2 regions of the Siminovitchia sediminis genome follow, and region 1 is predicted to be linked to the other one. Evidence: predicted binding sites of a transcription regulator. Region 1 holds the regulator's gene; the other holds the start of a gene.
The links. The regulator Rex, encoded in region 1, represses fermentation and respiration genes when NADH is low (regulators of the CRP and FNR family bind a similar motif). The targets are predictions, from matches to a motif close to TTGTGAAATATTTCACAA.
Positions count from the first base shown of each region.

Region 2: a site for Rex is predicted at 12,697-12,714, ahead of cydD (thiol reductant ABC exporter subunit CydD). Genes of this name have one in related genera too.

Region 1 covers NZ_JBHUEO010000104.1:1,969-16,929, reverse strand. The annotation lists gene groL (chaperonin GroEL) at 1-1,122, opposite strand, end outside; gene groES (co-chaperone GroES) at 1,185-1,469, opposite strand; gene ACFSCZ_RS17880 (basic amino acid ABC transporter substrate-binding protein) at 1,811-2,617, shown strand; gene ACFSCZ_RS17875 (amino acid ABC transporter permease) at 2,669-3,397, shown strand; gene ACFSCZ_RS17870 (amino acid ABC transporter ATP-binding protein) at 3,394-4,116, shown strand; gene ACFSCZ_RS17865 (AEC family transporter) at 4,828-5,733, shown strand; gene ACFSCZ_RS17860 (CPBP family intramembrane glutamic endopeptidase) at 5,825-6,565, shown strand; gene ACFSCZ_RS17855 (YdiK family protein) at 6,565-6,765, shown strand; gene ACFSCZ_RS17850 (CPBP family intramembrane glutamic endopeptidase) at 6,786-7,493, opposite strand; gene ACFSCZ_RS17845 (hypothetical protein) at 7,490-7,750, opposite strand; gene tatC (twin-arginine translocase subunit TatC) at 7,910-8,668, opposite strand; gene ACFSCZ_RS17835 (twin-arginine translocase TatA/TatE family subunit) at 8,682-8,861, opposite strand; gene ACFSCZ_RS17830 (redox-sensing transcriptional repressor Rex) at 8,908-9,585, opposite strand; gene moaC (cyclic pyranopterin monophosphate synthase MoaC) at 9,627-10,112, opposite strand; gene ACFSCZ_RS17820 (ABC-F family ATP-binding cassette domain-containing protein) at 10,237-12,177, shown strand; gene ACFSCZ_RS17815 (hypothetical protein) at 12,380-13,201, opposite strand; gene tsaD (tRNA (adenosine(37)-N6)-threonylcarbamoyltransferase complex transferase subunit TsaD) at 13,380-14,402, opposite strand; gene rimI (ribosomal protein S18-alanine N-acetyltransferase) at 14,399-14,869, opposite strand; gene tsaB (tRNA (adenosine(37)-N6)-threonylcarbamoyltransferase complex dimerization subunit type 1 TsaB) at 14,862-14,961, opposite strand, start outside.
Region 2 covers NZ_JBHUEO010000017.1:39,427-56,687, forward strand. The annotation lists gene ACFSCZ_RS07565 (amino acid permease) at 1-247, shown strand, start outside; gene ACFSCZ_RS07570 (aminotransferase class I/II-fold pyridoxal phosphate-dependent enzyme) at 462-1,958, shown strand; gene ACFSCZ_RS07575 (3-hydroxybutyrate dehydrogenase) at 2,174-2,950, opposite strand; gene ACFSCZ_RS07580 (GntP family permease) at 3,201-4,523, opposite strand; partial or broken gene ACFSCZ_RS07585 (sigma-54 interaction domain-containing protein) at 4,978-6,382, opposite strand; gene ACFSCZ_RS07590 (hypothetical protein) at 6,776-7,093, shown strand; gene ACFSCZ_RS07595 (threonine ammonia-lyase) at 7,280-8,221, shown strand; gene ACFSCZ_RS07600 (sulfate adenylyltransferase) at 8,485-10,209, shown strand; gene ACFSCZ_RS07605 (hypothetical protein) at 10,407-10,781, shown strand; gene ACFSCZ_RS07610 (aminodeoxychorismate lyase) at 10,778-11,242, shown strand; gene ACFSCZ_RS07615 (CAP domain-containing protein) at 11,309-12,421, opposite strand; gene cydD (thiol reductant ABC exporter subunit CydD) at 12,746-14,476, shown strand; gene cydC (thiol reductant ABC exporter subunit CydC) at 14,473-16,188, shown strand; gene cydS (cytochrome bd oxidase small subunit CydS family protein) at 16,286-16,402, opposite strand; gene ACFSCZ_RS07635 (cytochrome d ubiquinol oxidase subunit II) at 16,408-17,261, opposite strand, start outside.

The DNA of each region.
Region 1 (14,961 bases):
TACACCGCCAGCCAATTTAGCCAAGCGCTCCTGAAGTTTTTCTTTATCGAATTCAGAAGTTGTTTCTTCCAATTGCGCACGAATTTGGTTGACGCGGCTTGCAATGTTGGAAGATTCGCCGGAACCTTCAACAATCGTTGTGTTTTCTTTTGTAACAACAACTTTCGCAGCGCGTCCAAGTGATTGGATAGAAGCTGTTTTCAGGTCAAGTCCAAGATCTTCTGTAATTACTTCTCCACCAGTCAAAATTGCAATATCTTCAAGCATTGCTTTGCGGCGGTCCCCGAACCCGGGAGCTTTTACAGCTACTGCGTTAAATGTACCGCGAAGTTTGTTCACAACCAGTGTAGCCAATGCTTCGCCTTCTACATCTTCAGCGATGATCAACAATGGTTTGCTTTGTTGAACAACTTGCTCAAGAAGTGGAAGAACTTCCTGGATGTTTGTGATTTTCTTGTCAGTGATCAAGATATATGGATCTTCCAGTACAGCTTCCATTTTATCAGAGTCTGTTACCATGTAAGGAGATGCATATCCGCGGTCGAATTGCATACCTTCCACAACATCAAGCTCTGTTGTAAATCCTTTGGATTCTTCAATTGTGATAACACCGTCGTTTCCAACGCGTTCCATAGCTTCGGCGATCAATTGTCCAACTTCTTCGTCTCCGGAAGAAATAGCCGCAACTTGCGCAATGGACTCTTTGTCTTCAATTTGTTTGGAGATGCTGTGAAGCTCTTCAACTGCAGTAGCAACTGCCTGCTCGATTCCTTTGCGTACGCCGACAGGATTGGCTCCAGCTGTAACGTTTTTCAATCCTTCTTGGATCATCGCTTGAGCAAGAACTGTAGCCGTAGTTGTACCGTCCCCAGCTACATCGTTTGTTTTGCTTGCTACTTCAGATACAAGCTTGGCACCCATGTTTTCGAATGGATCTTCCAATTCGATTTCTTTAGCGATGGTTACACCGTCATTAGTAATGAGCGGGGAACCAAATTTTTTCTCAAGTACTACGTTGCGCCCTTTTGGCCCAAGTGTAACTTTTACCGCATCAGCCAACTGATCCACACCGCTGAGCAAAGCACGGCGGGCATCTTCGTTAAACTTTATATCTTTTGCCATCGTAAATTGCCTCCCTATCCTGTTATAAAAGTTTTTTTCTCATATGAAAATGTTCTTTTCTATTAGCCGATAACAGCCAATATATCAGACTCACGTAAGATCAAATATTCAGTTCCTTGGTATTTCACTTCTGTACCAGCGTATTTAGAGAAGATGATGCTGTCTCCTTCAGATACTTCTGGTGCCACACGCTCACCGCTGTCCAGCACACGTCCTGTTCCAACAGCAACGACTTTGCCTTCCTGCGGCTTCTCTTTCGCAGAATCCGGAAGAACAATACCGCTCGCAGTTTTTTCTTCAGATTCCACAAGTTCAATGATTACGCGATCCCCAAGTGGTTTTAACAAGTGAAACAACCTCCTTAAATGATATGTAAGTTGTTGATTAGCACTCTCGCCGGTCGAGTGCTAATCACAAATATTATAATAAATAATTTGTATTTCATTTGCAAGCCTTAACCTGTTTTTTTTGAAAAATCTTTATCCAGAACGCATACCGCCTGCAAAATTGGACTTCTCCTCATTATAAACAAATATATTTCCTTATTTATTACAAATCGTTCGCCAAACTTTTATCTTCTTTGTCATATTGCTTCACTCTACTAATTGGCTTATAATTGTGATAATCATCAGAAGTGACAGAATAGTGGTTGACTTCAGATGATGCAAAAAAACAAGGGGGAATATACATGAAAAAAATCTCACGTCTTTGGTCTCTCAGCCTTCTCCTGGTGGGCCTTGCTTTGGTCCTGTTCGGATGCGGAGGCGGATCAGAAGAAACTGCTGAGCCCGCAAGCGGCAGTGACAGCGACGGCGGCGGCAAAGAAAAGTTAGTCGTCGGTACGGATGCTACATACGCACCAATGGAGTACATGGATAATAACGGAAATATTGTTGGTATTGACATCGATATTGTGGAAGCGATTGCAGAAGAAGTCGGCGTGGAAGTTGAGTTTAAAAATATTGGCTGGGAACCCCTTTTCCCTGCGGTAGAAAATGGCGAAGTAGACTTTGCAGTTTCCTCTATTACGATTACTGATGAGCGCAAAGAAACATTTGATTTTACTGATCCCTACTATGTGGCTAAACAAGTTATTCTCGTCAAAGAAGGTTCTGATATTAAATCATTTGAAGATTTAAAAGATAAAAAAGTATCTCTGCAAATTAATACGACAGGACATGCAATGATGAGAGATATCCAAGGAAACACAAGCTCTAATATTATCGCTGCTGAAACAATGCCGCTTGCCATTGAGGAATTATTGAACGGGAATGCTGATGCAGCAGTTGGAGATAACTCTACTGTCAATGAATATATTAAAAACAACCCGAATGTAGAGATGGAAGTCATCGAAGATGACAGCGTTGAACAAGAATTTTATGGATTAATGGTTAAAAAAGGAAACACGGAAGTGGTAGATCTGCTAAATGAGGGCATTCAAAAAATAAAAGAAAATGGCAAGTTGAAAGAAATCACCGGCTTTGACATTGAGTAAGTTGTCACTTCTAAGCCTGAAAACATCTAACTCAATTTGGAGGTGGTCATGATAGACTTTTTAGATATTCGTCTGGATATGATCTGGAACTATAAAGAGCTATTCATCCGAGGGTTATGGGTTACCCTCGGATTGACGGCAGTCGGTTATGTAAGCGGAATCATTTTAGGTTTGTTTATTGGAATGGGCAAATTATCCAAGAGAAAATGGATCTATTATCCTTGTAAATATTATGTAGACTTTTTTAGGGGGACTCCCCTGCTCGTTCAAATTCTCCTTATCCATTTGGCCCTGATACCCACCGTATTCGGACAATCCCTCGGGTATTTTGTATCAGGTGCAATAGCACTGGCGCTAAACTGCGGTGCCTACAATGCAGAAATTATTCGTGCCGGTATCCAGTCTATCGAAAAAGGACAAATGGAAGCAGCCAGATCTCTGGGAATGCCAAGAAATGTCGCTATGAAACATATTATTTTACCACAGGCGTTCAGACGAATGGTCCCTCCTCTCGGGAATGAATTGATTGCCTTGCTGAAAGATTCTTCTCTCGTTACCGTTATCGCGGCCAATGACTTGTTATATGCCGGTAAAGTAGTGGCAGGTGCCTATGCAAGATTCTGGGAGCCTTACATAACCGTTGCAATTTTGTACTTGCTTCTCACCTGGTTATTTACAAAGATCATTGCTTATATCGAAAAGCGGTTCAGCAATAGCTATATTCCACGTCAAAGACGCCGCATCTTCACGTTTGGTCGTTCAATAGAGGTGAGCAAATGATTAAAATTGAAGGATTGCATAAATCATTCGGGGACTTGCAAGTGTTGAAAGGTATCGACTATGAAATCAAGGAAAAAGAAGTGATTTGCGTCATCGGTCCGAGCGGATCCGGAAAAAGCACATTTCTTCGATGCATTAACTTGCTGGAGGAAATTACAGAAGGATCGGTCTACATTGACGGTGTGAAAGTCAATGATCCCTCAACGGACATTAACGAGATCCGAAAAGAAGTGGGAATGGTGTTTCAGCAGTTCAATCTTTTTCCTCACATGACTGTACTGGACAACATTACGATTTCTCCTATTAAAATTAGAAAAATAAGTCAGGCCGATGCCCGAGCACTCGCTAAAGAGCTGCTTGACAAAGTAGGGCTTGGCGATAAAGCGGATGCCTATCCTGAACAGTTGTCCGGCGGGCAGATGCAAAGGGTCGCAATTGCAAGGGCACTGGCTATGAAACCGAAAGTTATGCTGTTTGATGAACCTACCTCCGCTCTTGATCCCGAAATGGTTAAAGAAGTTCTTGATGTTATGAAACAGTTGGCCATGGACGGAATGACCATGGTGGTCGTTACGCACGAGATGGGATTTGCAAGGGAAATGGGAGACCGCGTCCTGTTCATGGACCAGGGCTACCTGGTCGAGGAAGGCCCGCCTGAGCAGATCTTCGGTACTCCAAACAGCGAGCGCACGAAGGCGTTTTTGAGTAAAGTATTGTAAAAGCAAGAAATCCAGACCATGAACAAATGGTTTGGATTTTTTTGCCTGTAAAAAGCCGAATGAGCTGCCTTGGTATGAAATATATGACGATCGAAATTTTGATTCGTTCCAGTGTACAAATTCTTTTGCACATCCTCTTCGTTACCGTGGTTCAGCGATATCAGCTTACAGGGAACCGGATTTTCGAAATTGGTTTCCGTTCCAATGAGATTCCTCCCTAGTCCGGAACGCATCCTGCCGATTCGTTACCATTGCATTAAAATCCCTGCCCGTATTGTAACGAACACTCGATTTGTTACCCATTTCGCTGAGATCTTGGATCAAGACTGATGCTCCAAAGTATGAATGGTACGGAATCCCTTCTATATACAATCTATTTATTCCAGTACTTCTCTGTACAGTGGAACATGGGCTTCTTATACTGATCCAGGTTTTGCGTTTCTACTTCCATACCAAATTTCAGTTCCTATTATTTGTCCATGGGGGTGAACGCTACATCCCATGAATCTACCATCCTCGAACATTCTATAACCAGTTAGATTCAGACGATAGAACAACGATCTTCCGGAATCTATTATACAGGGGAAGACCGAGAGGATTTCCGTCGCACCAAATTTTCATTCCGTGTATGAAAATGTCTGTCTAAAAAATTTATTTTAAGCAGCAGTTTGATATGATGTTGATAGATACATAGATGGAGTTGAACGACCTGTGGATTTACTTCTGATCGTATTACCGGTTTTTTTCATATTTTTTGCCGGGTGGCTGGGACAAAAATTGCTGGGTTTTGACATTAAGTCCATTTCGAAAATGGCGCTTTATATTATGTCCCCGTTTCTTGCCTTCCGAACGTTTTATACGACTCCCCTTGCGATGGAATTTGTTTATATTTTTGTGTTTTGCTGTCTATTATCATTGGTTTTGATGGTGGTGACGTGGCTTACAAACTTGGCACTGCGGGGGGACCGTCAGAAACTGTCTGCCATGATTCTCGGCGGAGCTTTTATGAACAGCGGGAATTACGGGGCACCGGTCGTCCTGTTCGCTCTGGGGGCTGTCGCCTTTGACTACGCGGTCGTGATGATGGTCTTTCAGTCTTTTTTGATGAATTCAATTGGAATCCTTGTCGCATCCATCGGCGGGAGGGAGCAGGCAACGTTAAAAGATTCCCTCCTGCAGGTTGTCAAAATGCCTGTAATTTATGGTGCCTTGTTAGGGGTAGTGTTGCAGCTTCTCTCCATTGATCTGCCAAATGCTGTCATGGATGCGGTTGGCCTTGTAGCCGATGCCTCGATCCCAACGGTCATGCTCGTCCTCGGCATGCAGCTTGCCGCCATGCAAAGAAGGCGTGTGTCCTACAGGTTTGTTTCTGCTACAGTGGGGATCCGAATGATTTTGTCACCGATGCTGGCCCTGCTCATTTTGCATTTTATGCCCCTGGATGATCTGATCAAAGCTGTCTTATTCATACAGGCAGCCATGCCGGCAGCTGCCAATACCACTTTATTGGCTATACAGTTCGATACAGAGCCGGATTTAGTATCCTTTACGACTTTTATCACCACGATCATTAGTCTTCTGACCATCCCATATGTGCTTTTTCTGGTCGGTGTCTAAGGAGAAGCCTCTCTGTTTGAAACAGGCCTGTTTTATTAGTAAAATGGAACCTATGGTTTGATAGATATCATTTGAAGGGATTTTTCATTACATGAGCAAAACATATGTGTATATCATACTTACTTATATTGCCATGCAAATATCCGGCTTTATCGGCATGCCGATATTTTATATCATTGGAACAAACTATTTGAACCTCTCCCCTGAGGAAGCAGAAATTCAGGCTACCGGATACTGGCTTGTTTTCAGTTTTCTTTTGGGCCTGGCTATCGTTTTGTTCCTTGTTCGCAAAAGCGGAAAAGTGACAAAGATTGACAAAGCAGAGCCGCTGTCCATCGGTCCTTCCCTCTTATTGGCTGTTGCAGGAATATTTCTGGCCTTTTTCGCGCAAATCATTGCGGTTGGGATTGAACAGGCCATCGGCGTAGATCCGGGCTCGGAAAATACACAAGAAATTTTGGAGCTGATTGAGCTCTTTCCCATGATTGTGCTGATCAGCTCAATTATTGGTCCGATCCTGGAAGAGATTGTTTTTCGAAAAGTCATTTTCGGATCCCTTTACAACCGGATGCCGTTTGGGATGGCAGCTGTTCTTAGCTCTGTCATTTTTGCGTTTGCCCACATGGAGCCGGTCCATTTAATTTTATATACGGCTATGGGGTTTGTGTTTGCCTTTTTGTATGTTCTGACGAAAAGAATTATTGTACCCATTATTGCTCACGTCATGATGAATACACTCGTTGTTGTGGCACAGCGGTTTATTCCTGAAGATTTAGAGCAGACCATACAAACCTTTATTCATTTGGAGCGGTGGATGGGAGGGTTATTTTGATGAGATCACCGTTGTTTTCCGGCATCGTGTATATCCTTCTCGGTGTAACATTTACCTATTTTGCCGTTCAGCAAGTGAATTTGAACGACGAATGGGGGTTCTTTGTTTATTTAATGATTCTTTTGGCCACCTTTGACTTTGGAGCAGGCATCCGGCTTGTTTCCCTTCATTTCCGGCTGAAAAACCAAGAGCGCAAATAATGTCAAACAGGGCAAGAAGCTTATCCGTCTTCTTGCCCTGTTTGCGAGGTTTTGTTTGGAAAAAAGACAAATTTCACATCGATGAGAAAATGTAAAGCGATACTGATCCAGAGGTTTCCGGTAATCAGATAGACCACCAGCAATAATCCGCCTAAATAGGCTGTACTGAGTACGCCGCTCCATCCTTGATATAAGTGAACAATGCCAAACAGCATGCTTAAAACAATAACGATCGCTATAACTGAAAGGTCAAACGGAAGCTGCCCCACATAATACAGCATGACTCCGCGAAAAATGACTTCCTCACAAAATCCCGCTGTGAGAGCTACCCCTACAAACAACACTCGTTCCTTTAATGTAGTCGGCAGCATAAACCGGACTTCGTCAAGCTGGCTGCTGAAATATATTGAAATTTTTTCTTTCAATTTTTTTGAAAAAATAACAGCCAAAGCCAAAAGAACACCGGCTGTTACTGCCCCCAAGCCGATATCTTTTAAATGCCCTGCCTGGGAAGAGAGCAGAGGATCCTTGACAAAAAATAATTCAGACACGGATCGGCCCGTCCAAGCCCAGTAAGACAGAATAATCCAGACAATCACCCATTGTGGAATAATGATGTTCCAATACATTTTTGGCTTATTCTGAAGATCTGCTTTTTTCATATAGTAATAATCCGAGACCGGATAACCGATCACGATCGCAAGTAAGACAACCGTTAGATAAATCAACCCCTTGCCCCCTCTTTTAAGAAAAATGCAAGCGCCCGTCCAACGCCGTACAAACGACCCATCGTTATGCCATCAGGAACCCACGATAAAAAGACGATTTCCATCAAACAGCTTTTCACCCTGGTATCTGATGTCAAATCGTTAAAAGCATGCTTGAAATGCTCCATTATGCGCCGCAGCAGCTTTAATTCCGGGTTATGGCCGCGACCTGATCTTACGCTTCCACCGATACGGCCTGCGCCTCGTGACAAAGTCACGTTCAGATGCCACATCCCATGGATGTCGGCCGCTGGTTTGCCCCGTCCGTAAAGCCAGATGGGCGTTACAATTCTTTTATTCGAATAACTGTATAGAATGTAAACAAGAAAAAAAAGCATGGCCATCCAAGGTGGTTGACCATACTCTCGATGTTTTCCCTACTGCTCGCTATTCATTTGTCTCTCCCATTCGGCCTCTGCTTCCTGTACTTTCTTATAGCCGATTTTCGAAATCCAAATACTGATTTCATACAGCAGCAACAGCGGTACTGTCACCATCATATGAGAAATGACATCCGGCGGTGTAATGAAAGCGGCGATGACAAGTAAAATAAAGTATGCATATTTACGTACCTGTTTCAGTAAGTCCGGCGTCACGAGACCAAGCCGTGTCAAGAAAAGGATGACAACCGGCAGTTGGAAAAGAACACCAAACGGAATTGTGATCTGAAATAGAAAATGAAAATACTCGTTGATGCCAATCATCGTTTGAATATCCATATTGCCCGACAAACCGAGCATAAAACGGATCACAAACGGAAACAAAACATAATAGGAGAAAAGAACCCCCGCAATAAACAACACAAGCGATACGGGAATATAACTGAGTGTGACTTTCCGTTCTTTTTCCAGTAATCCGGGACTGATAAAGGCCCACAGCTGATATAAAATCACCGGCGAAGTCATAATCAATGCCAGGACGAACGCCATTTGCATAAACACTTTAAACGGATCGGTTACCTTGAAAGCGTTCATGGTAATATCCTGTGCAGCACTTGCATGCTGAATCCATTTAATCAGTGGCTGTGATAAAAAAAAGCTGACAATCATCGCCAGCACAAAGAAAACGACTATAATCACCAGCCGTTTTCTTAATTCTTCTATATGATCAAGAACCGTCATGTTCTTCTCATTCATATCGTTCATCCTATCACTGGTCGGTGTCTTTCTTCTTGTCCTTCTCATCGTCTTCCGCCAGCCCTTTGGTTGCGTTCTTAAATTCACGCAAAGTATTTCCTGCTGCTTTACCTAATTCAGGCAACTTTTTGGGACCAAAAATCAAGAGAGCGACAAAAGCGATAATCAGTAAACTTCCTGGACCTACTCCCATAGGGCCCACCTCCTCATATGTCTTATTTTAACGGAAACTTGTCGGATTAGCCATTTAAATTCGTATGTTCCTGTGAATTTTCCGTGTCATCAGGCGGAAAGTTTTTTAAAAAATAGATGAGAGACTGCAGCTCCACTGCCAAGTCGATATGATGAACCCGTATGGATGGCGGAACATTCAAGCGTGCAGGGGTAAAGTTCAAAATTCCCTTAATATCTGTTTTGACTATCCTGTCCGTAATCGTCTGAGCAGCACTTGACGGCACCGTCAGAATCGCCACCATCACATCTTCTTTTTGCAATCGCTCTTCCAACTCATTCATATCATATACGGGGACACCGCTGATCTCTTTTCCGATCTTGGCAGGATCGACATCAAATGCCAGGGCAATCTTTGTGTTATTATTTTTTAGAAAGTTATAATTTAAGAAAGCCGTTCCTAAATTTCCCACACCGATTAAAGCAACTTTTGACAGTTCATCCTGGTCAAGCGTTTTTCGGAAAAAAGTAAGCAGATAGTTTACATTATACCCATATCCTTTTTTTCCAAGCGCTCCAAAATAGGAAAAATCTCTGCGGATTGTAGCGGAATCCACTTTCACCGCTTCGCTTAATTCAGCGGATGAAACTCTTTGTTTTCCTGAAGCATGCAAATTTTTCAAAAACCTGTAATATAGCGGCAGCCGCTTTGCCGTAGCCTGCGGTATTTTTGTTTCTTCGTTCATTTATCGAGCCTCCAAGACTAGATGCCAAGATTACTATGCCATTATCGTTTAAAATCCTTACTTGAAACTCCGCCTGTCTTCTCGACTAAATATGTTGGACCGATAACCATCCCTTTATCAATCGCCTTGCACATATCATAAACGGTCAGCGCTGCAGCAGAAACGGCGGTGAGGGCTTCCATTTCAACGCCTGTATTTCCAATGGTTTTAACCGATGCTGTAATCTTCAGCTGCCTGTGCCCTTCTTTGCCGTCTTCCCATTCAAAAGAAATATTAATGCCTTTTAAAGGGATCGGATGGCACATGGGAATGATGTCCCACGTTTTCTTGGCAGCCATAATTCCCGCCACCTGAGCAACAGAAAGAACATCCCCTTTCTTTACTTTATGCCGACTGATATGTTCATAAATGGTTTGATTGACTTCAATACTGGATTGGGCAATGGCAGTGCGGACCGTCTCAGGTTTTCCGCTTACATCCACCATTTGCGCCCTGCCTTCTTCATTAAAATGGGTTAACTTACTCACGTTCAACACCTCTTTTCCATCATACACTATTTCGGAAATCCTGTCCTATCCCTCTTGATGAATTTTACAGATTGTCAAAAACTCAAAAAATGGTAAACTGACTATGATTAGAGGTGTAGAATTCATGCTACTGTTACAAGTACAGCAGATCACGAAATATTTTGGGGCAGATCTGATTTTATCAAATATAAAACTGGAGCTTCACGACAAAGACCGTACAGCGCTTGTAGGAAGAAACGGCGCAGGAAAGTCTACGCTGCTTAAAATTATTTCCGGAGAATTGTCTTATGATTCAGGGCAGATGGTTAAGCCGAAAGATACCTCCATCGGCTATCTGTCACAGCATACCGGTTTGGAATCCGACTTGACAATCTGGGAGGAAATGCTGTCTGTCTTTAAAAACGTCAGAGAAATGGAACAGCAATTACGGAACATAGAACTGCAGTTGGCAGATCCTGCAAACTATGAGCAGGAAGGGGCCTATGACAGATTACTATCGGAATATGACCGCCTGCAGGAGACGTTCAAGGAAATGGGCGGTTACCAATATGAATCGGATATACGGTCCGTCTTGCATGGATTCCGATTTTTTGAAGAGGATTACGATACATGCATTGCCACGCTGAGCGGCGGCCAAAAAACCCGCCTTGCTTTGGCGAAGCTTTTATTAACGCAGCCCGATTTACTCATTTTGGACGAGCCGACGAACCACCTGGATATTGAAACGATGGCATGGTTGGAAAAGTACCTGCAGAATTATCCCGGAGCTCTGCTCCTCGTCTCCCATGACCGCTATTTCTTGGATCAAATCGTCACACAAGTGTATGAGCTTTCAAGACAGGAGATCTCCGTATATCACGGAAATTATAGTAAATACCTTGAACAGAAAGCTGAGAAGTATGAACGAGAGAGGAAGCTGTATGAAAAACAGCAGGGGGAAATCGCAAAATTAGAAGATTTCATCCAGCGGAATCTGGCAAGGGCCTCTACGACCAAGCGCGCCCAAAGCCGGCGGAAACAACTGGAGCGCATGACCATCATGGACCGCCCGGCTGGCGATGAAAAATCTGCTTCCTTTTCTTTTTCCATCGATAAGCAAAGCGGGAATGATGTCCTTTCACTCGAAAATGCGGTGATCGGGTATAACGGAGAACCATTGGCAAAGGGTATCCTTTTGAAGCTTTCGCGCGGTGACAGTATCGCATTGGTCGGTCCAAACGGCGTAGGGAAGTCTACTTTGCTAAAAACGATTACGAAGAAGCTGCCACTGTTATCCGGAGACATCCGCTATGGCTCCAATGTCCAAATTGGCTATTATGACCAGGAACAGGCCGACTTATCTTCCAATAAAACCGTGTTGCAGGAATTATGGGACCACTATCCGCTTAAAAACGAAAAAGACATTCGGACGGTTCTCGGCAATTTTCTGTTCAGCGGCGACGACGTCCTCAAGACCGTTTCTTCATTAAGCGGGGGCGAAAAGGCCCGTCTCGCTCTGGCCAGACTCATGTTGCAAAATGCCAATCTGCTCATATTGGACGAGCCGACCAACCATTTAGACCTCGATAGCAAAGAAGTGCTGGAAAACGCCCTTGTGGATTATCCGGGAACCATTTTATTCGTTTCCCACGACCGCTACTTTATCAACAGAATTGCAACAAAAGTGGTGGAACTGTCCACAGAAGCAACAGTGGAATATTTAGGTGACTACGATTATTATGTTGAAAAGAAGGAAGAAATGGCAGAATTGGCCAGACTGGCGCAGAAAAAAGAAGCAAAAACACGCAAAACGGCAACTTCTTTTGTGAATAAACCTTCTTATCAACAGGAAAAGGAACGGAAAAAACTGGAGCGGCAGCGGAAACGCCGAATCAGCGAATTAGAAGAGCAAGTCACCCAGCTGGAAATGACCTTAGCTGAAAAAGAAGACCTGCTCTGCCAGCCGGAAATCTACGAAGACCACGAAAAATCATTGGAGATTCATACCGAAGTAGAAAAAGTAAAATCAGAAATCGATCAATTAATGGAAGAATGGACGGAGCTTTTGGAGGAATCAGATGCTTAGGGCCCTGCATCATGCAGGGTCTTTTTTTGTTGTATAAACTGCAAACGGGACTATAGATGGCGGAGTTTGCAATTTAAACTTTATTTGGCGGTTTGGCACTATGAATTATTTTGAGACGGATTTAGTGCATTGAACCGGGGGTTCGTGCTTTGAACCGGGGGTTCGCGCTTTGAACTGGGATTTCGCGCTTTGGATCGCGATTTCACGCTTTAAACCGGGATTTCGCGCTTTGGATCGCAATTTCGCGCTTTGAACCGGGATTTCGAGCTTTGGGTCGCGATTTCACGCTTTGGACCGGGGGTTCGCGCTTTGAACCGGGGGTTCGCGCTTTGGATCGGGATTTCGAGCTTTGAACTGGGATTTTGCGCTTTGAAATGGGATTTCGCGCTTTGAACCGGGGGTTCGCGCTTTGAACTGGGATTTCGTGCTTTGAACTGGGGGTTCGTGCTTTGAATCGGGATTTCGAGCTTTGGGTCGCGATTTCGCGCTTTGAACTCGGATTTCGCGCTTTAAACCGGGATTTCGCGCTTTGAACCGGGGGTTCGCGCTTTGAACCGGGGGTTCGCGCTTTGAACTGGGATTTCGCGCTTTGGATCGCGATTTCGCGCTTTGAACTCGGATTTCGAGCTTTGAACCGGGGGTTCGCGCTTTGAACCAGGATTTCGCGCTTTGGATCGCGATTTCGCGCTTTGAACCAGGATTTCGAGCTTTGGATCGGGATTTCGCGCTTTGAACTGGGATTTCGCGCTTTGAACTGGGATTTCGCGCTTTGAACCGGGATTTCGCGCTTTGAACCGGGATTTCGCGCTTTGGATCGCGATTTCGCGCTTTGGATCGCGATTTCGAGCTTTGAACTGGGATTTCGCGCTTTGAACTGGGATTTCGAGCTTTGAACTGGGATTTTGCGCTTTGAACTGGGGGTTCGTGCTTTGAACCGGGGGTTCGAGCTTTGAACCGGGATTTCGAGCTTTGAACCGGGATTTCGCGCTTTAAACTTACTAAAGTTATTAACAACATTGCACACAGGCTAACACTAGACTTTTCAACTTATTAACATTATTATACACATTATCCACATTCTCGCGTACGTTTCATCCACATTACCCACATACCTGTGGATACTCTGGTGATCCTTTTAATTTCTATCTCTATTTTCCTAATTAGGGTGCGTTAAGCACAAAAAAAGCGACCGAAGCCGCTTATTAAAAGTTCTCTAAATCCAAACCCGGATGAGCATTCATATCCAGTTTTCCTCTCTTGCCTGCCTTATAAAGCACAGTACCTGCAGCAGCGATCATGGCTGCATTATCTGTACATAAATATAAAGGCGGGATCACTAGTTCAATTTGATGCAAGTCACTAAAAGCTTGTTCCAAAGAGGCCCGCAAGCCCTGATTTGCTGCTACTCCCCCAGCAAGCAATACCTGCCTGACCCCAAACTCCCTGGCAGCCCGGACAGTTTTTTCAGTTAATACGTCAATGACACTTTCCTGAAAACTGGCAGCCAGATCTTCTGGGGATATCTTTTCCCCACGCTGTTCCGCATTGTGCAAAGTGTTGATTACTGCTGATTTTAAACCGCTGAAGCTAAAATCATATGATCCTTCTTCCAGCCAGGCTCTCGGCAAATCGATCACAGGCTTGCCTACCTGAGCAAGTTTATCAATTTGCGGCCCTCCCGGGTAAGGTAGATTCAATGTCCGTGCCACTTTGTCATAAGCTTCGCCTGCCGCGTCATCCAGAGTTTCGCCAATGACCTGGAAAGCTCCGTCTTCTTCCATGTATATGAGCTCTGTATGGCCTCCGGACACGACAAGCGATAAGAGTGGAAATGTAAAATCAGTGATCAGCCGGTTGGCATAAATATGGCCTGCAATATGATGAACACCGACCAGCGGCTTATTTGAACTAAACGCCAACGCTTTGGCCGCATTGACTCCAACAAGCAGGGCACCGACCAATCCCGGACCTTCTGTCACCGCGATTGCATCAATTTCTTTAAGACTTACCTCTGCTTGATTCAAGGCTTCCTCAATGACGATTGTCATTTGCTCAACATGATGCCTGGAAGCCAGTTCCGGAACAACCCCTCCAAATCTCTTGTGGCTTTCTATTTGGCTGGCAACTACATTTGAAAGGATTTCCGTTCCATTTTTAACAACAGATGCAGCAGTTTCATCACAGCTTGTTTCTATTCCTAGTACAATGATCTCTTTGTTGCTCATAAATTCACCCACATCACCTGTGCATCTTCATGATTATCTGTATAATAACCTCTTCGGATGCCGCCATCCTGAAACCCAAGCTTCTTATATAGCGACTTCGCAACGTGATTACTTACACGCACTTCAAGTGTCATCGTTTTTGCTCCGGCTTCTTTTGCTAGCTCCATCATTTTGCAAAGCAGTTTTTCGCCAAGCTTTCTTCCCCGATATTCCGGCAACACAGCAATATTCGTAATATGCGCTTCATCTAAAATAATCCATACGCCGCAATACCCGGCTTTCACACCGTCTACTTCAATAAAAACATATGAGGCAAACCGATTATGGGCGATATCGTTATAGAAAGCTTCCTCAGGCCACGGTGCCGTAAAGGAACGGCTCTCAATATGATGAAGGTGTGGAATATCTTCCAAGTTGGCAAGACGGAACTCAATATTTTTAATAGCTTCCATGCTGCGATCAATCATTTTGTATTTTCCCCTGTCTCTCCAGCCATTTGGCTTCCGCCTCTACAAGCCGGATGTAGTTTGGAGTAAACGTATGTACATTTTCCTCGGGA
Region 2 (17,261 bases), on a different contig from region 1:
TTATCTGGCAAAATGGTTTCCGTTCGGTCCGCTGTTTGCCCTTGCTCTATGTATATTTGTAATACTGGGCCAAAACTACAGCGCTTTCACAAATGGATCTATCGATTGGAACGGTGCGCTGATTTCCTATATAGGATTACCGCTGTTCCTCGTGGTTTGGTTAGGATATAAGCTGGTAAAGAAAACAAAAATGGTGCAGCTTAATGAATGTGATTTTACGATAAACGGCTGCAAGGATAAAGAATAAATTGCCACGTTGTCCCACCAGCCATTTGAAAAAATAAAAGAATGCGGATACCCTATGAAACCCGGTCTTTGCAAAGGCTGGGTTTTTTAGGATAAATGAATTGACCAAATGGCTATTTTATCATACGATAAATTTACTCACTTACCTGAATTTTCTTTGTATCCTATCATTCGGGTTGAAAGCGCTTATACATACAGGCAAATGGGGGAGACAGATGAATAGGACAGATAATTTGTTAACAAAAGAGAAAAGACCTATGGATCATACAAAAGCACCATTGTATGAAGCACTTTGTAAGTACGAAAAGGCCAACCATACATCTTTGCATGTGCCGGGCCATAAAGATGGCCGTGTGTTCGACCTCGAGGCACAACGTCACTTTTCGGAAATCTTAAAAATAGATGCCACTTGTTCCAATGGAATCGATGATCTCCATCAGCCGAAAGATTCTATAAAAGAGGCACAGGACCTGGCAGCCAATGCTTTTGGTGCCGATCAAACATTCTTTCTCGTAGGAGGAAGTACGATCGGTAATTTGGGAATTGCGCTGACATTGTGCAAGCCGGGAGACAAAGTACTTGTTCAGCGCAATATGCATAAATCAGTATTTAATGGTTTACTTCTGGCCGGGGCGCAACCTGTTTATATTTCACCTGCGATTGAGTCTGAAACGAAAGCTGCCATGGTATCGGATCTTCATTATATTGAAGAGGCATTAAAGGAGGATCCGGATATAAAGGGGGTATGGGTGACAAATCCCAATTATTACGGTATGAGCCAGGATCTCAAAAGGATTTCAGAAGCCTGCCGGCAAGCGGGTGTTCCGCTTGTCGTCGATGAAGCTCATGGCGCCCATTTTGGACAAGCGGAGGAAGTGCCGCCGTCTGCACTTTCGATGGGGGCAAATTTAGTCATCCAATCGACTCATAAGATGCTGACAGCCTTGCATATGTCCTCCATGCTTCATGTCAAAGGAGACCTGGTCGACCTGGAACGTCTTGAAAGAGTACTCGGTATGATTCAATCGACAAGCCCGTCCTATTTGCTGCTAGGCTCTTTGGATCTTGCGCGCAGGTATTTAGTGGTGCACGGAAGGAATCAAATGAGAGATACTGTCAAACGGCTGGAAAAAAGAAGGGTTGAACTTTCTTCAGAACTGCAGTCCCTCACCATATGGGCGGGAAGCCCAGAAGTACAATACAGAGATCCGCTTAAGTGGATTATTGCATCCAAAAATGAAGGGGTTTCCGGATATCAATTACTCGATTTATTTCATGAGGAGGGGGCAGTGGCAGAAATCAGTGACCCCCGGAATATCGTATTTCTTTTTTCCTTAAATGAAAATGAAGCAGATATTGAAAAAGTGGTCCGTGCCATAACGGCGGTGGATCAAAGGATTCAGATTGAACCGGCCCATTCCCGTAAAAAAGCAGAAGTATCGATGTTTGATGAAGAAGGGACGTTGTCCGCTCCGGAACTGAGCTTGCAGGATGCCTTTAACAGGCCGCGTCGTAAAGTAAAACTCGATGATGCTGCTGGTTTATTATGCGGCGAAACAGTTCTCCCCTACCCACCTGGAATTCCTTTACTCAATCCCGGTGAGAAAATCACCGAGAGGCACATAGAGACGATTAAGCAACTGCATGAAATGGGGGCCTATTTCCAAAGTCCTTCAGATCTTACGATGGACACATTATATGTCATCCAGTAATATTTTTTTCGCTGGTATAATCATGGCTTTAATAGTGAAGAAGGCAGGAAAGCAAACCGAAAATTATAAATGAATGTTGTATGGTTTTTAACTTCGGTGACAAGGTCCGAATACACCTGTGACAAAGGAATAGCAGAAAAATCCGGTCGTCATGGCTGCAGCCTTGACGACCGATCATATATTTAAAAACCATGCAGGTGCTCCAAAAAGAAGTGTTATTGAGCGGTATATCCGCCATCCAATACAACGGCTTGACCGGTCACTCCTTTTGCCGCTGCTCCAGCAAGGAAAATGGCATATTCGGCTATTTCTGCCACATCCAAAAGTCTTTTTTGTGGAACAAGCGGGTAAATGACCTCTTCAAGGACTTTTTCAATGTCGACATTTCTTGTTTGAGCCAAGTCAGCCATTTGATTTCTAACCAGAGGGGTATCTACATAACCAGGACAAAGGGCATTCACAGTGATTCCATGTTCTGCTCCTTCCAAAGCAGCAACTTTCGTTAAGCCGATGAGCCCATGCTTTGCGCTGTTATAAGCAGATTTTCCGGAAAAACCAACCAGGCCATTGATGGAAGCCATATTAATGATGCGTCCAAATTGCTGTTGTTTCATAAATGGAAAGGCATGCTTAGTACACATAAAAGGACCGACTAGCATGATTTTAATCATTTGTTCAAATTTTTCTGTTGGAAATTCCTCTATTAAAGAGACATGCTGCAGACTTGCATTATTAATCAGAACATCAAGCCTCCCATAACTATGCACAATACGAGTGATCGATCTCTGGATTTCATCTTCTTCCATCACATTACATGGGATCCCTTCAATTCTTAGGCCCCGGCTTTTCAGATTCATCGCAGCATATTCAACCTTATCTTGTTCCAAATCGGAGAGGATGACTTTTGCTCCATTCTCCGCAAACTTCTTTCCGATTTCCAATCCAATTCCCCGGGCTGCGCCCGTTATAAAGACCACTTTATCTCTTACCATTGAGATGTCTCCTTTTTAAAATAACAAGATCATCCATTTGCGTATGATTTATATTGTGAATTTTTTTTCGTTCTGTACGGTACGATCAGCTACGAAATTCTCTTCTCATCCTGAATCATTTAGCATGAGTGTAATGGGTACATATAGGTAAGTTGATTGCTTCGGCGGGACAGGTGTAACACTTTGAGTTTCCTTTATCTTATGGTAAAATGCTCCAGTTTGTATGCGCTAAACAGACGTTTGTGCTTTTTCAGATACCCAAACCAAAAGAGAATAAAAGAATGGCAATGACTAGACCTATAAGAGGAACAATGACAGTCATTGCTCCCACCGCGCCGTATGCATCTCTATGGGTTTCTCCGCATACTCCCCGGATGGTTGTCACCACGTATCCATTATGGGGCATAGAATCGAGCACACCGGAGGAAATAGCCACAACCCTATGCAAGGCCTCCGGATTAACACCTATATCCAAATAATGCGGTGCGATAAGCGGGAGGGCAATGGCCTGGCCGCCGGATGCCGACCCGGTTATTCCGGCAATAACACTTACGGCAATAGCTCCGCCGATTAATGGGCTGCCAGGGATACTCGTCATGGCGTTTACGGCTGTGTCGAAAGCCGGAACATGTTTTGCTACATTGCCGAATCCGACTACCGCTGCTGTATTGGCGATCGCAACCAGAGCTCCCATTGTACCGGCGGTAACTGCTGCCCCAAAATTTAAGAAATACGTACGGTTTAAAAGATAGGCCGCTACGCTTCCGCCAAGCAATGCTAGTATAAGAGCCGATTGTTTTAATGAATCGTGATAAATAAAAGAAATGATGAGAACAACCAGCAAAGGAATGAAACTGAGTATAGGGTTGGGAAGCTTTTCCCTTTCGTTCACAGGATCGTCCTCTCTGGCTGAAAACGTTTCTCCTCTGGCCACTGCCCCGGATATCATTTTTTTCAGCCACCAATAACCAAAAAACATCATAAATAAGGCGACGATCAGGCTGACTTCCCATCCGGCATAAGGACTTGTGCCCAAATAGGGGATGGGAATCCAGTTCTGAATTTCCGGAGAACCTGCTGATGTCATTGTAAAAGTGACTGAACCAAATGCGAGCGTTCCCGGAATAAACCGGCGGGGAAGGTTCGCCTGTTTAAATAAACTAATGGCCATCGGATATACGGAAAATGCTACAACAAAAAGACTTACCCCTCCATAGGTTAATATGGCACACGCAGCAACAATGGCCAGTACCGCATATTTCATTCCCAGTTTGGAAACAACCCACTTAGACACGCTGTCCGCAGCGCCGCTGTCTTCCATTACTTTTCCAAAAATGGCACCAAGCAAAAACATCAGATACCACGAGGTGACAAAACTTGAAAACCCTTCCATATAACTTGTAACAAAATTAGCTGTGTCTTCAGTAGGGGCTGTTTGCGCAAACATCGGCATCCCGCTGAAAAGGGCGACAACCAAAGCCGATAGCGGTCCTACAATGAGAAGGTTCATGCCTCTCATAGTTAGCCAGGTTAATAGAAATAAACCGGCAATCAGTCCAACCATGCTTAACATAGAAAACCCTCCTTCTTGTATCTTTCTGGAATGAATCAAGGTTATTTCTATTACAACCGCTTGCATCCTCAGCAAGCAAAGGTCCTTGACCTGTTTTTACCATCCATCTCAGACAGGATCCTGCCAACTGCAGACAAAGACATCATTCTTGGCCTTAAAAACGGCCCCGGTATAATATCGCTGGACGCTCCGGTAAATCTTTGATACATTCTTCTCCATGCCATTTTCCCTCCCTTACCGACTTAATGAATGCAAAAATTGTACCAAAGAAAAGCAGCAAGGATGGGAGCTTCTGCGAGGAGCAATAGCACAAGTGGCTGGGCATGGGCAGATTAGGGGGAAAGTCCTGCCGGTGAAAAGCTGAACGCCTTTAGAGAGTTTGTTTTTCCTGCGGAATTTAAACATCCTGGACGAAGAAGCCAACAAAAAAATTCCGAAAACCTGGAACAGATTCCTAAGTTTCGGAAAAAAAGATTGGATGATTTTTCAGGATTTCTTGATCCAAATGATACTTTTGAATTCTTTCGTACATAGTCGATTTGCTTATCCCCAGTGCTTTCGCTGCTTTAAGTTTATCTCCTTTATATTTGAGCAGTGCTTTGTAGAGCACTGCTTTTTCAGTTTCTTCCAAAATACTTTTTAATGGCTTTTTTCCGATTTGAAGCTTTGGGTCTTCTTTAAAAAAGTGGGGAAGAGACTGGAGGGAAATCATATTGTCTGTTGTAAGGTATGCCGCTGCTTTAATAATATTTTCCAACTCTCGAACATTTCCCGGCCAACTGTACTCTCTGAATAAATGCAGTACTTCGTCGTCAATCCCTTCAATTCTTTTGCCGCTGATTTGAGAAACCTTCGAGGTTATCTCTTTTGCAAGAAATTGTATATCCTCCACCCGCTCTCTTAAAGGCGGGATGTGAAAAGGGATGACATTGATTCGATAAAATAAATCTTCCCTGAATTTCTTTTCTTTGACCAGCTTTTCCAAAGGACGGTTAGTTGCGGCAATGACCCGAACATCTATCGGTATAGGGGAGAGCGAACCTACCGGTTCAATTTCTTTTTCCTGAAGCACACGTAAAAGTTTCACCTGCAGGGGCAAAGGCATATCGCCGATTTCATCCAAGAAAATAGTTCCGGTATCTGCCAATTGGAATTTTCCTTTTTTCCCGCCTTTCATGGCTCCGGTAAATGCGCCTTCCTGATATCCAAATAGTTCCGATTCAAATAAATGCTCCGGTATCGCACCACAATTGACTTTGATAAAAGGATGATGGCTTCGGTCACTTAGCTGGTGGATGCTGTGGGCAAACAACTCTTTCCCGGTTCCGCTTTCTCCTCGGATAAGGACGGATATATCACTTGGAGCAATTCGCTTGGCCATTTCTTTTAAGGCATTCATTTGATTTGAATTGCTTTTTATTTCATGCAGTGTGAATTTTGACACCACTTTCTTCACCCCATTTTCCCGCAAAACCTTTCAGTTTGGGAAGAACGCTTCTTATATGTGAATTCATTCTATCCCATTCGTTTGTATCCCTAAAAACAACCATACCGACCGCTGCAAGTACTTTCCCGTTTTCTATTACAGGGATTCGGTTGGCTATCATATAATTCCCCTTAATAAAATGTGGATCGGCAATTTCTTCTTTGCCGGTTTGGATTACGATATGCATGCGTGAATTTTCAATAACATCGCGTACATCCTTTCCAACCACTTCCTCTTGGCTGACACCAAGAAACTCACAATAGTTTTTATTCATATAAATGATCTCAGCTTCCGCATTGACTACGACGATCCATTCATATGCCATATCAATCATCATTTCAAGGATTTCTTTTGTAAAATAATCTGTGCTCATTCGTTTCCTCCTCTTTGAGAAAGTTATATGGAGTGCACCTGTCCCGTATAAATAATATGAACCTTATCACGAAAATTTTCAATATTGGCATATCAAATAACTTTAAAACATGTTATTGGACTGGTACGACTTTCGGCAGTAATAGGTAAGAAGGGAAGAATATCCAAAAGGGTTTATCATATGGAGGTAACATTTCTCATAGATGGCGACATTCATCCCAAGAAAATTGGGCGGGCCATACGATTGGCTGGAGACAAATATTGTTCAGTATCATACTCCTTACAAGCTTCCGTTAATTATAAATTAGTGTTGAACGGAAATGAACAATCATTTAATATGGTGTAAGAGGGGAGCAAAAATGGGCTCCTCTTTTTAAATATGAAGGGATAGAGGATGGAACAATTGAGTACGATGAATGTAGAAAAGAAAATCATAGACAGCTACCGTAAAGATGAAAAAATGATGATTCTGATCTTTGCACAATGGTGCATCAATCATGATTTACATCCATTAGATCTTTATAGTAAAGCTTATCCGCATCAAAAGGGAAATCAAAGTCTGAAAGAAGCCATGGAATTGACCGTACCCAAAGAGGAATCCGGGGACATAGCCAATGATACTTTGCTTCATGTGCTGTCATTATTTGGAAATGAAGATTTGGCTTTTATCGTATCTGAGGAAATAGAAAAGATGAATGGAAGCAGGAAATAGGGAAGTTCATCATCGATGTCCCCAGGCGGGGGAAAACTGAAAGTCTTCAATTTGACAATGATAACCAGTTACTTTGATCAATTCATGGAACCTTTGATGATGTTGGAGGAAATGGAGGAGGAAAAAAGAAAAACAGGTATTAGGCAATCTGTTTGTAAAAAACTTAAAATAATCGGAGGTGCGTGAATGATTCAATTACGTCAGATTTACGAGGCTCAAGAAAGAATCAGGCATATTGTAAAAACAACCCCGATACTAAGTTCTGACACCATTTCGGCAGAAACGGGCAATTACATTTTTTTTAAGTGTGAGCACCTTCAAAAGACCGGAGCATTTAAAATACGCGGAGCTTCGAACAAAGTCATTGTTGAAGCGCAGGACAATATAAAACATGTCGTTGCGGCATCGTCAGGAAACCATGGACAGGCTGTGGCCTACATAGCAGGGCGCCTTGGGATCCCTGCCACCATTGTTGTGCCTGAAGATGCTGCAGCCTGCAAAAGAGATGCAATCCGTGCCTATAAAGGGAGAATTGAAAATTGCGGAACCACCTCTGAAGAACGGATTGAAAGGGCCAAACAAATCAGCGGCGGCGGACAATCCCTATTTATCCCTCCTTACGATGATCCTTTCATTATGGCAGGGCAAGGTACAGCCGGCTTGGAAATCATCAAACAGCTTGATGAAATCGATGAAGTATACATACCCGTTGGAGGAGGCGGATTAATATCTGGAGTGGCCACAGCCATTAAAGAATCTCAGCCCGGGATCCGGATCATTGGCGTAGAGCCTGCAATGGCCAATGATACATATTTATCCTTTCAGCAAGGAAAAAGGGTCAATATAGGCGGAAGTCAAACCATTGCTGATGGACTGCGAACCTCTATTCCGGGCGAATTGACTTTTTCGGTTGTTCAAAAATATGTAGATGATATTGTATTGGTTGAAGAAGAAGATATCAAGAGTGCTATCAGAATCGTTTTAACCAGAATGAAACAGCTGATTGAACCTTCGGGAGCGGTTTCTGTAGCTGGTGCCTTAAAGAGAAAACCTGAAGGCAAGAGAATTGTGGCGTTCATCTCCGGAGGAAATGTGGACGTAGAGAGAATTCCGGATTTATTAGAGTAATTTGTGCTTATCCAATGCCGATATGAAAAATTTTTCACTTGTAATTTTAATAAGAGTATATATATAATAAATTTAATATTTGATATTTGAAAGAGTAGAAAATTAATTAAGACCGCCTTGGTCTTTGTTTTTGTTTTCTGTAAAAGCGTTTGCAACCTCTTCGTCCACAGTGCTGCCTTAAATATATAAGGTGAATAGATTGGAAGAATGGTAAGGAACAACATGAATGAGCATAGAATATCAATCTGGGGGGAATAGACAGAATGGAACAAAAGACTGCAGTTCAAGCGACAAACCAATTTGACGGGTATCCTCAACAGCCTCATGGAGGCAAACTGGTGGATCGGGTGTTGAGGGGAAAAGAACGGGAAGAAGCAATGGAAAGAGCGAAACAGCTCCCTATGATTATGGTTGATTTGGAAGCGGTTATCACATTAGAAATGATTGCCACAGGCGTGTTATCGCCCAATGAGGGATTTATGAATGAAGAAGACTATAAGTCTGTCCTGTATAACGGCCGCTTGAAAAACGGGGTAATTTGGCCGGTACCTTTAAGCTTTGCCCCGATCGGAAACAGGAATAAGGAAGTAGTGGCTTCCTTGAATGTCGGTGATGAGGTTGCTTTGGCTGATGAAACGAAAGAACCTGTGGCCATCTTGAAAATAGAGGACCTTTTTGCTTATAACAAAGAGGAACGCGCATCTCAATTGTTTGGCACCACAGATCGCAGCCATCCCGGGGTAGACTCCATCTTCCGTAGAATGGGAGATGTTGCACTGGGCGGTCCGATCAGCCTGCTAAGACGCGTGGACTGGGGACCTTTTGAAAAAATCAGGCTGGAACCGAAGGATACATGGAGAATTTTTTATGAAGAGAAAAAATTCCGGTCCGTCGGAGGATTCATTACCGGGGCCAACCCGCTTCACAGAGGGCATGAATATATCCATAAAAATGCCTTGGAAACCATTGATGGATTATTGATTCAGCCTCTGGTAGAAATGGCCAAAAGAGAATATACAAGAAATGAATTTCGGATGCTTGCCTATCGCAGTGTTTTAGAAACGTACTATCCGAAAGATTTGACAACCTTGGCACCTTTGCGTGTGACGTATATTTTTGCCGGCCCTCGTGAAACCGTTTTACATGCACTGATCATGAAAAACTTTGGTTGTACACATGCATTAATCGGACGTGACCATGCCGGTGTCGGTGATTTTTATGATAAGTATGCGAGTCACTCCATTTTTGACGAATTCACACCAGAGGAGCTTGGCATTGACGTAAGGCTGTACCATGAAGTATTTTACTGCACCCGTTGCTCGAATCACGCAACTGAAAAAACATGTTTCCACGATGATCGATTCAGATTAAGAATTTCCGGTACAGGGATCAGGGAGATGCTCAGGCACGGTATTATGCCTCCTAAAGAAATTGTCCGTCCGGAATCCAGCCGTATCGCTATGCAGGGAATCCAGCCAAAAGGAATTGATGAAAATCAAGAATCGATATCTCCTGTGGGTAAAACGGTCAAAAGCATGTTTCCATTTTACTTGGAAGCCACGCGTTTGGGCGGTACTTACCGGCGTGAGAAACTGACTCCAGAGGAACTGACTGTCCGCGACCTGGAATCTGCTGCCATGGATGCCCGCTTAAATGCTGACCGCATTTATAATGACATCTACGAGGAATACACGTATGTAGGTGATACAGACCGTGATATGCAGAGACAGTGGATTTCAGAAGCAAGAGATGCCATGCGTCGTCAACAGCAAATGGTTGTTGAAGATTTGGAAGAAAAAGTTAAGCAGGCTCCGGAGTCTGCATCGGACGAATTTTTATATCAGGACCGGCAGGAGTCTCAGCGTGAACTTGATGTAGCGAGAAATATTCTTCAAGACATACCTCCGGCACTTCATCCGGAGGACTTGAAAGAACGTGTATGGAATCCATTGCCATACAAACGTTATCGCGGAGATGACAATGAATAGATAGCAGGATGCTCCCGTATGTGCAGGGGCTTCATGTTGTATGGAACAAAAAAAGCCACTGGCAAAGGCCGGTGGCTTTATCTTTTGCAACTTTTGTCTAATTTTCCTTTTAATCTTGAAAAACCGGTCGAAAAATCCAAGTTGTGGTTGTATAATAAGATATTGGAATAAACCATAGGAGAGGAGATCCTATTTTGATGGAGTGGACATTAGGAGGACTTTTCGCAGCCTCAATAGTATTATTGGTCATTTCGGGATTAAGGGAGCGCAGAAACCAAAAGAAAACCCAAACTGAGATGGACATGATGCATATCACTACAATGAATGAGATGAAAGATGTTAGAGAAGAACTTCGCAGAATCGAATTAGACATGGACATTTTTAAAAAGGCATCCGGTATCCAATTATCTGGAGAAGAAATCACATTTATCCGCGAGGTATTGGACCTGTATCACCGAAAATACTCCATAGTCAACATTGCTGAACAAAAACAGGCATCTGAAGAACAGATTAGAAGAATCATCTCTACTTATACTGAAACAAACCAAGAAAGGAGAAAAGTGGCACCATGAGATTAAATCCAATGGCAAGCTTTGCGGCTGGTATTCTGCTGGCTGCATCCATTAGCAGTGCCGCTTACTTCTCCACAAAAAGCGAGGCTTCCACTCAAGAAAGCTCAAAAAAATCCTCTATAACGATTGAAGAGATGAAAACCGAGCTGGAATCATCCGGCTACATTGTGCAAACTACAGAGGAATTTGACCAATTTATCGAAAATGTCAAAGCATCCAAGCAAAAGGAACAGCCCAAAGAGGCAGGAAAAACAGTGTATCGGGTTGTCATTAATGTAACAGATGGAATGACAAGCATTGATGTCGGGAACATGCTTGTAAAGGGTAAGATTATCGAGGATGCGTTCAAATTCACAAAAGAAGTGGAGAAGAGGAAAGTAGAAAACCGGCTTCGCCCAGGATCTTATGAAGTCGATAGCGAGATGTCACAGGACGAAATCATAAACACCATATTTAAATAGAATTTCCTGTTTACATGAAGTGCCCGATGACCGGCTTTGGCAAGACCGGATATCATCGGGCACGTTTTATTTTCCTATGAATTTTTCTGTATAATACGGCCTGGATTGAGAGTCAAACGCAACACCTGTTCCGAGAGAATGAAAGTCCGGGCTCAATATATTTTTTCTGTGTCCTATAGAGTTCATTAGGCCCTCATGTGCAAAAATGCTGCTGACCTGGCCCATGGCAATGTTTTCGCCTGCAGCTCTATACCAAATTTGGTCTTCTTCTAAGCGATCAAATGGGGATTGGCCTTTTAAATTATCATGACTGAAGTATTGATTTTCCGCCATATCGGCACTATGTTCCCGAGCTGTCACTTTTACACGGTCATCCCATGACAGCGGATGCAGCCCATGATGAACCCGTGAAGCATTCACCAGATCGAATAATTGATATTCGAATCCTTCCTTTAATTCATTACTGCTGATTCCGAAGTAATCCGTCTTTTGGTCTTCCAGGCTTTTGCTGATGATTTGCAGGGCTGTAACGGTATCCCCCTCATGCTTATCGTAAAATACGGTAATATAGCTGTTATCCAATTCATACGTATGATATTCTCCAGGATTCTGTACTTGGTATAAAACAAAACCTTTACGTATACCTGTCAAGGGTTCTCCAAGTTTTTGAACAACCGATTCTTTCGAATCACTAAGATGGATATCAAGCTTGGAAGAAATTACATCCTGATTTGTATATAGACCTGAAACTTTCCCTTCTTTATTGTAAGCAGCCATAAAGAAATTTTGATAGTTTTCATGGTAAGTAAACCATTTTACTCCATATTCGTTGTAAGTGGACTGAACTGCAGGACCGGCATGGTTTTCTACATTTTCCTTTGTATCGCCTATCTCAATATTGTGAATTGAAAAAGCTTGTTCTTCAGGTATGGAAAGAACAGGACTTTCTACTTCCTTGGGAGGCTCCACACCTTTCATCTTGTTTTCTAAAGACTGGAGTCCAGTCTCTACATCACCGATCCAATCTGAGACCTTAGGATGATTTGCTATAGATTCTGCGTAATGCCGAAATTGTTTTATACCGTTCTGAACAGCTGCTACAACCTGTTCGTTTCCTTGTTGATATAGAATGAACCCTCCAACGGCGAGACAGAGAAGAATTACTCTAATAAAATTCAAATGGGATTCACTCCTTATTACATTTAAATAATGATCCATTAGTTCTATTTTATAATGAATAGGAGAAAAATGAAAACAAGGGAGGATGGAAGATATAGGGATGTTGCGGGTCCTGGAGTAATGAAGTAAATATTGGATATTCAATTATCATAATCAGAGTTAATGACTCTACATGCGTCTGCATGGAGAAAATCAACTTGCTGTCAATAGAAAATGACATTTATGTTAACTGGATAACTTAGGTTTTACTATACCGGTACATCTTTTATATAATTATGTGAAAGAATTCACTTGAATAATTTTTCACTTGGAGGTCATTGTTGAATGACAGGTCTGATGGACATGGCAAAAGAGCAGAAGGGAAGACTTGCTTTTATTGCACTTTCGGCATTTTTGACGGGGGTTGCGATTATCGGACAAAGCTATTTATTTGTCGTGATTGTGGATCGTGTATTTTTGCAGGGATATACCTTCTCACAAGTTGCTCCTTATTTATTTTGGCTGATCGCGGCTCTTTTTGCACGGACACTGTTTCAATTTTTGAGTGGAAGAAGCGGCATCAAGATGGCATCAAAAGTAAAAGGAGAACTTCGGAAAGCCCTCTTACACAAATTCGCGGAACATCCGTTGCAGGCATCGCTTCAAGGACAATCCGGTGAAAAAGTAAGTGTCCTGATGGATACAGTAGATGAAATTGATAGTTTTTTCAGCAATTATCTTCCGCAGGTTATACAATCCAGCATGATTCCATTGATGCTTTTGGCCGTTATTTTTGTGGAACATGCAGCAACCGGCGTCATTATTTTACTGTCCGCACCATTTATTCCTATCTTTATGGTGATTATTGGCTTCCAGACAAAAGAAAAATCAGAGGAACAGCTGGATAAGATGGCGGCGTTTTCGGGGAAGTTTCTTGATACACTCCAAGGATTAACAACGCTCAGACTGTTCGGCCGTTCAAGGGATCAGAAGGAAAAAATTCAAAATAGCAGTCTTGAATTTCGCGATGCTACAATGGCTGTACTAAAAACCGCCTTCATGAATTCATTGGCATTGGAATTTATTTCAATGCTCAGCATCGGCTTAATTGCCCTGGAAGTTGCCATTCGAATGATTATTTTTCAGGATCTTTCGTTTTTTACTGGATTTCTGATGCTGATATTGGCTCCGGAACTTTTTACTAAACTAAAAGATCTTGGAAGCGCGTTTCATACCGGCCGTGAAAGTATGGGAGCAGCAAAAAAGCTTGAACGGGAAATGTCAGAGACCGCTCCACCAGTTACTTACGGTGAAGAACCTTTGAAAAAAGGCGGACCGCCAGAGTTACAACTTGTTTCCGCCAGCTTTAGTTACGGTAGAGAAGCTTTTACCATGAAGAATATCACTGCAACCATCCATCCCAAGGAGCAAGTTGCTATTGTCGGGAAAACAGGTTCAGGAAAATCTACGCTTTTACATCTGATAGCCGGACTTGTCCCGCTTTCAGATGGTGAAATAAAAATTAATGGACAACCACGCTCAAATTTCAGGGAGAAAGATTGGTTTGATCAGTTGAGCTATATATCACAGCATCCCTATATATTTTCAGGGACCATTGCCGAAAACATTGCCATTGGCGGGCGAAGAGATGCAACAAGAAGAGAAATTGAATCAGCCGGCAAAAGAGCAGGGATATCCGAGTTAGTAAACTCGCTTGAAAAGGGGTATGATACACTGATTGGCGAAGGTGGGCGAGGACTATCTGGAGGAGAGAAACAACGGGTGGCGATTGCAAGAGCATTTTTAAAACGCCCGTCTGTTATTCTTTTTGATGAACCGACGACAGGATTAGATTTGCAAACCGAACGCATTCTGCAATCCTCGATCAGGGAATTGGCAGAAAACTCTACCATTATAACGGTTGCCCATCGGCTGCACACGATAAAAAATGCGGACAAGATCCTGTTTCTTGACAATGGGCAACTCCTGGCATCGGGTACTCATCAAGAATTGCTTCAATCCGTAGAAGCTTATCGGAACATGGTTTCTGTTCAGCGAGGAGGGGTGGGATCATGAAGGAATGGGGGATGATCCTTAAAGCATTATTTGTTGAAAAGAGAGACATCGTCCTTTCGATTCTATTTGGTTTTATTGCAGGGATGACTGCAGTGGTATTGTTTTCTGCCAGCGGGTATCTGATTTCAAAGTCAGCACTTACACCTCCCTTGTATACGTTGATGGTTTTAGTGGCTACGGTTAAATTGCTGGGGTTCATTTCTGCATTAAGCCGGTACGGGGAAAGATATTTTTCCCATCGCGGGACATTCACGATGCTAAGTCATTTAAGAATGATGTTTTATGAGAAATTAGAACCATTGGCCCCGTCAATTTTTGGGAAATATAGGAGCGGAGATTTGCTGGCAAGGATTGTTGGGGATGTTGAAACATTACAAAACTTTTTTTTGCGTGTTTTTTATCCTCCGGTAGTCTTACTGCTGGTATTTACTGGCACAATTTTTTTTACTGCATTCTATTCGTTGGAAATTGCTTTGATAGTTCTCATTGGTCTTCTGGTGACGACCTTGATTGTACCATCATACTTTGCATATAGGCTAAGTAAAGTAGACCGGCAGGTGAGGGAGGTCCGCGGAGAGTTATCAACGGAGGTAACAGAATTTTTATACGGTTTTCGGGACTTGAAAATGTACCAGCAAGTCAAGAAGCAAGAGGAAAAGCTGCTTAAAGCTTCGGATGTATATGTAAAAGAGCAGGAACGGGAGAATGTGCATCGTTTATTCAGTGAAGCGTCAAATACATTTGTCTCCCTGCTGGTCACCGTGTTTGTATTAGGGTCAGGAGCATATTTAATAACTATTGGAAAGCTGGACGGTATATTTTTGGCTATGCTTGTCATGATATCGCTGACCGTTTTTGAAAGTACAGCACCTATGGCAGTCTTTCCGAGTTATTTTCAAGAAAGCCATCAAGCATCTGCACGACTTGTTTCAGTTGTGGAAAACCAGCCTTTCCACGAACCTTTGAAAAAGAAGGAGTTGCAAACCGATAAAGCTCCAGTAGTAGAAGTGAAAAAAGCAACATTTTATTTTCCGGGAGAGGAACGTCCGGCCTTGAAAAATGTTTCATTTAAGCTTGAACCTGGTTCCAAAACTGCAATTGTTGGTCCTAGTGGTTCAGGTAAGTCTACATTGCTTCAGCTGATATTAAACCTGTATTCATTGGAAGAAGGGGAAGTGCTGCTGAATTATATGCCGATCCGTTCTTTTACCGAAGAAAGTATTTGGGAACAAACCAATGTGATACTCCAAGCCAGCCACTTTTTTCATGGCACGATTCGCAGCAACTTACACATTGCAAAGAATGATGCGAAGGATGATGACTTAGAAATCGTTCTGAAAAAAGTTCAGCTTGAGCACTTTTCATTGGATGATCCAGTTTTTGAAAAAGGTGATAATTTGTCAGGCGGGGAAAAGCAGCGTCTTGCTATCGCAAGGGTACTACTTAAAAATGCACCCCTATGGCTGTTGGATGAGCCAACCTCCTCACTGGATGCATTAACAGAAGCAACCATGTATGATCTATTATTTACCGAAGCAAAGGATGATACAGTCGTCCTGGTCAGTCATCGCTTGTCAGGCCTGGAGAATATGAATCAAATTATTGTGATGGATCAAGGGGAAGTTATTGAATCAGGCACATTTGATGAGTTAATGAATCAAAAGGGATATTTTTATAATATGAAGAAGATTGAGCAAAGTGTATTTCAATAAAGAACCGGCAAGCAAACTCGTCGCTTGCCGGTTTGTTGTAAGAGAGCAAATTCATTCTCCAACGTCGATCCAGCCGGGTCTGCTTTCATCCGTTCACCTAACTTTTATCCTCATCTGTAAAAGGGTCATCCTTTTTGGCCGCCCAAAATGTGGCAGCAATTGCAGCAATCATCACGAGAAAGGGTGCAGCAAAAATAAAAAAGTCATTCAACATGTGACTCACTCCTTCTTATTTCCTGCGACATAATCTCTGTCAAAAAGGAACAACTTTAATAACAGATAAATGGAAGGTACTAATAAAAGCAGTCCAAGAATGAATACAACGATCAGAGAAATAGCCATTGCCTCATTTGTAAAGCCTTCGTAAATCGTTAAATGCGGATAGAGCAAGTATGGATAATGCGATATTCCATATGCATAAAAAGCAAATGCGAATTGCCCAATCAATAGCCATACGGCAGTGCCGTACTTGTTCTGATTCCATAGCAACCATACGGTTGCGATCCATAAGACAGCGGATATGGCGAACATCCACCATAGATCAAGGATACGCTCAAAATGCTCTGGATTGTGAAAGCTGAGTTCATATATAATTCCGCCGGCAGCAATAATTAATGGAAGGCTCCAGGCCAGGGCATACTTACGCATTAAATCTGTTGCGGCCGTATCACCCGCTTTGTCCGCATACCATGTAAGAAAAACGGCCGAAATATACAAAACTGCAGCCAGTGCCAAGACGACAATTGACCAAGATAACGGGCTTGTAAACAAGGCCCAATAATCCATAACAGGCTTGCCATCAATGATGGATACGAACCCACCTTCTGAAATGGCCAAAACAACGGATAACGCAGCCGGTACAAGAAGACCGGCAATGCCATACATAAAGGCATACCCTTTATGTCCTCTTGCTCCATACGTTTCAAACGCGTAATAGGACCCCCGAATGGTCATTAGGATCAGCGCGAAACTGCCGGGAACAAGGAGGATGGTTCCAAAATAAAATGCTGATTTCGGGAAAAACCCTACAATCCCGACAAAAAAGAATACGAAGAATACGTTGGTCACTTCCC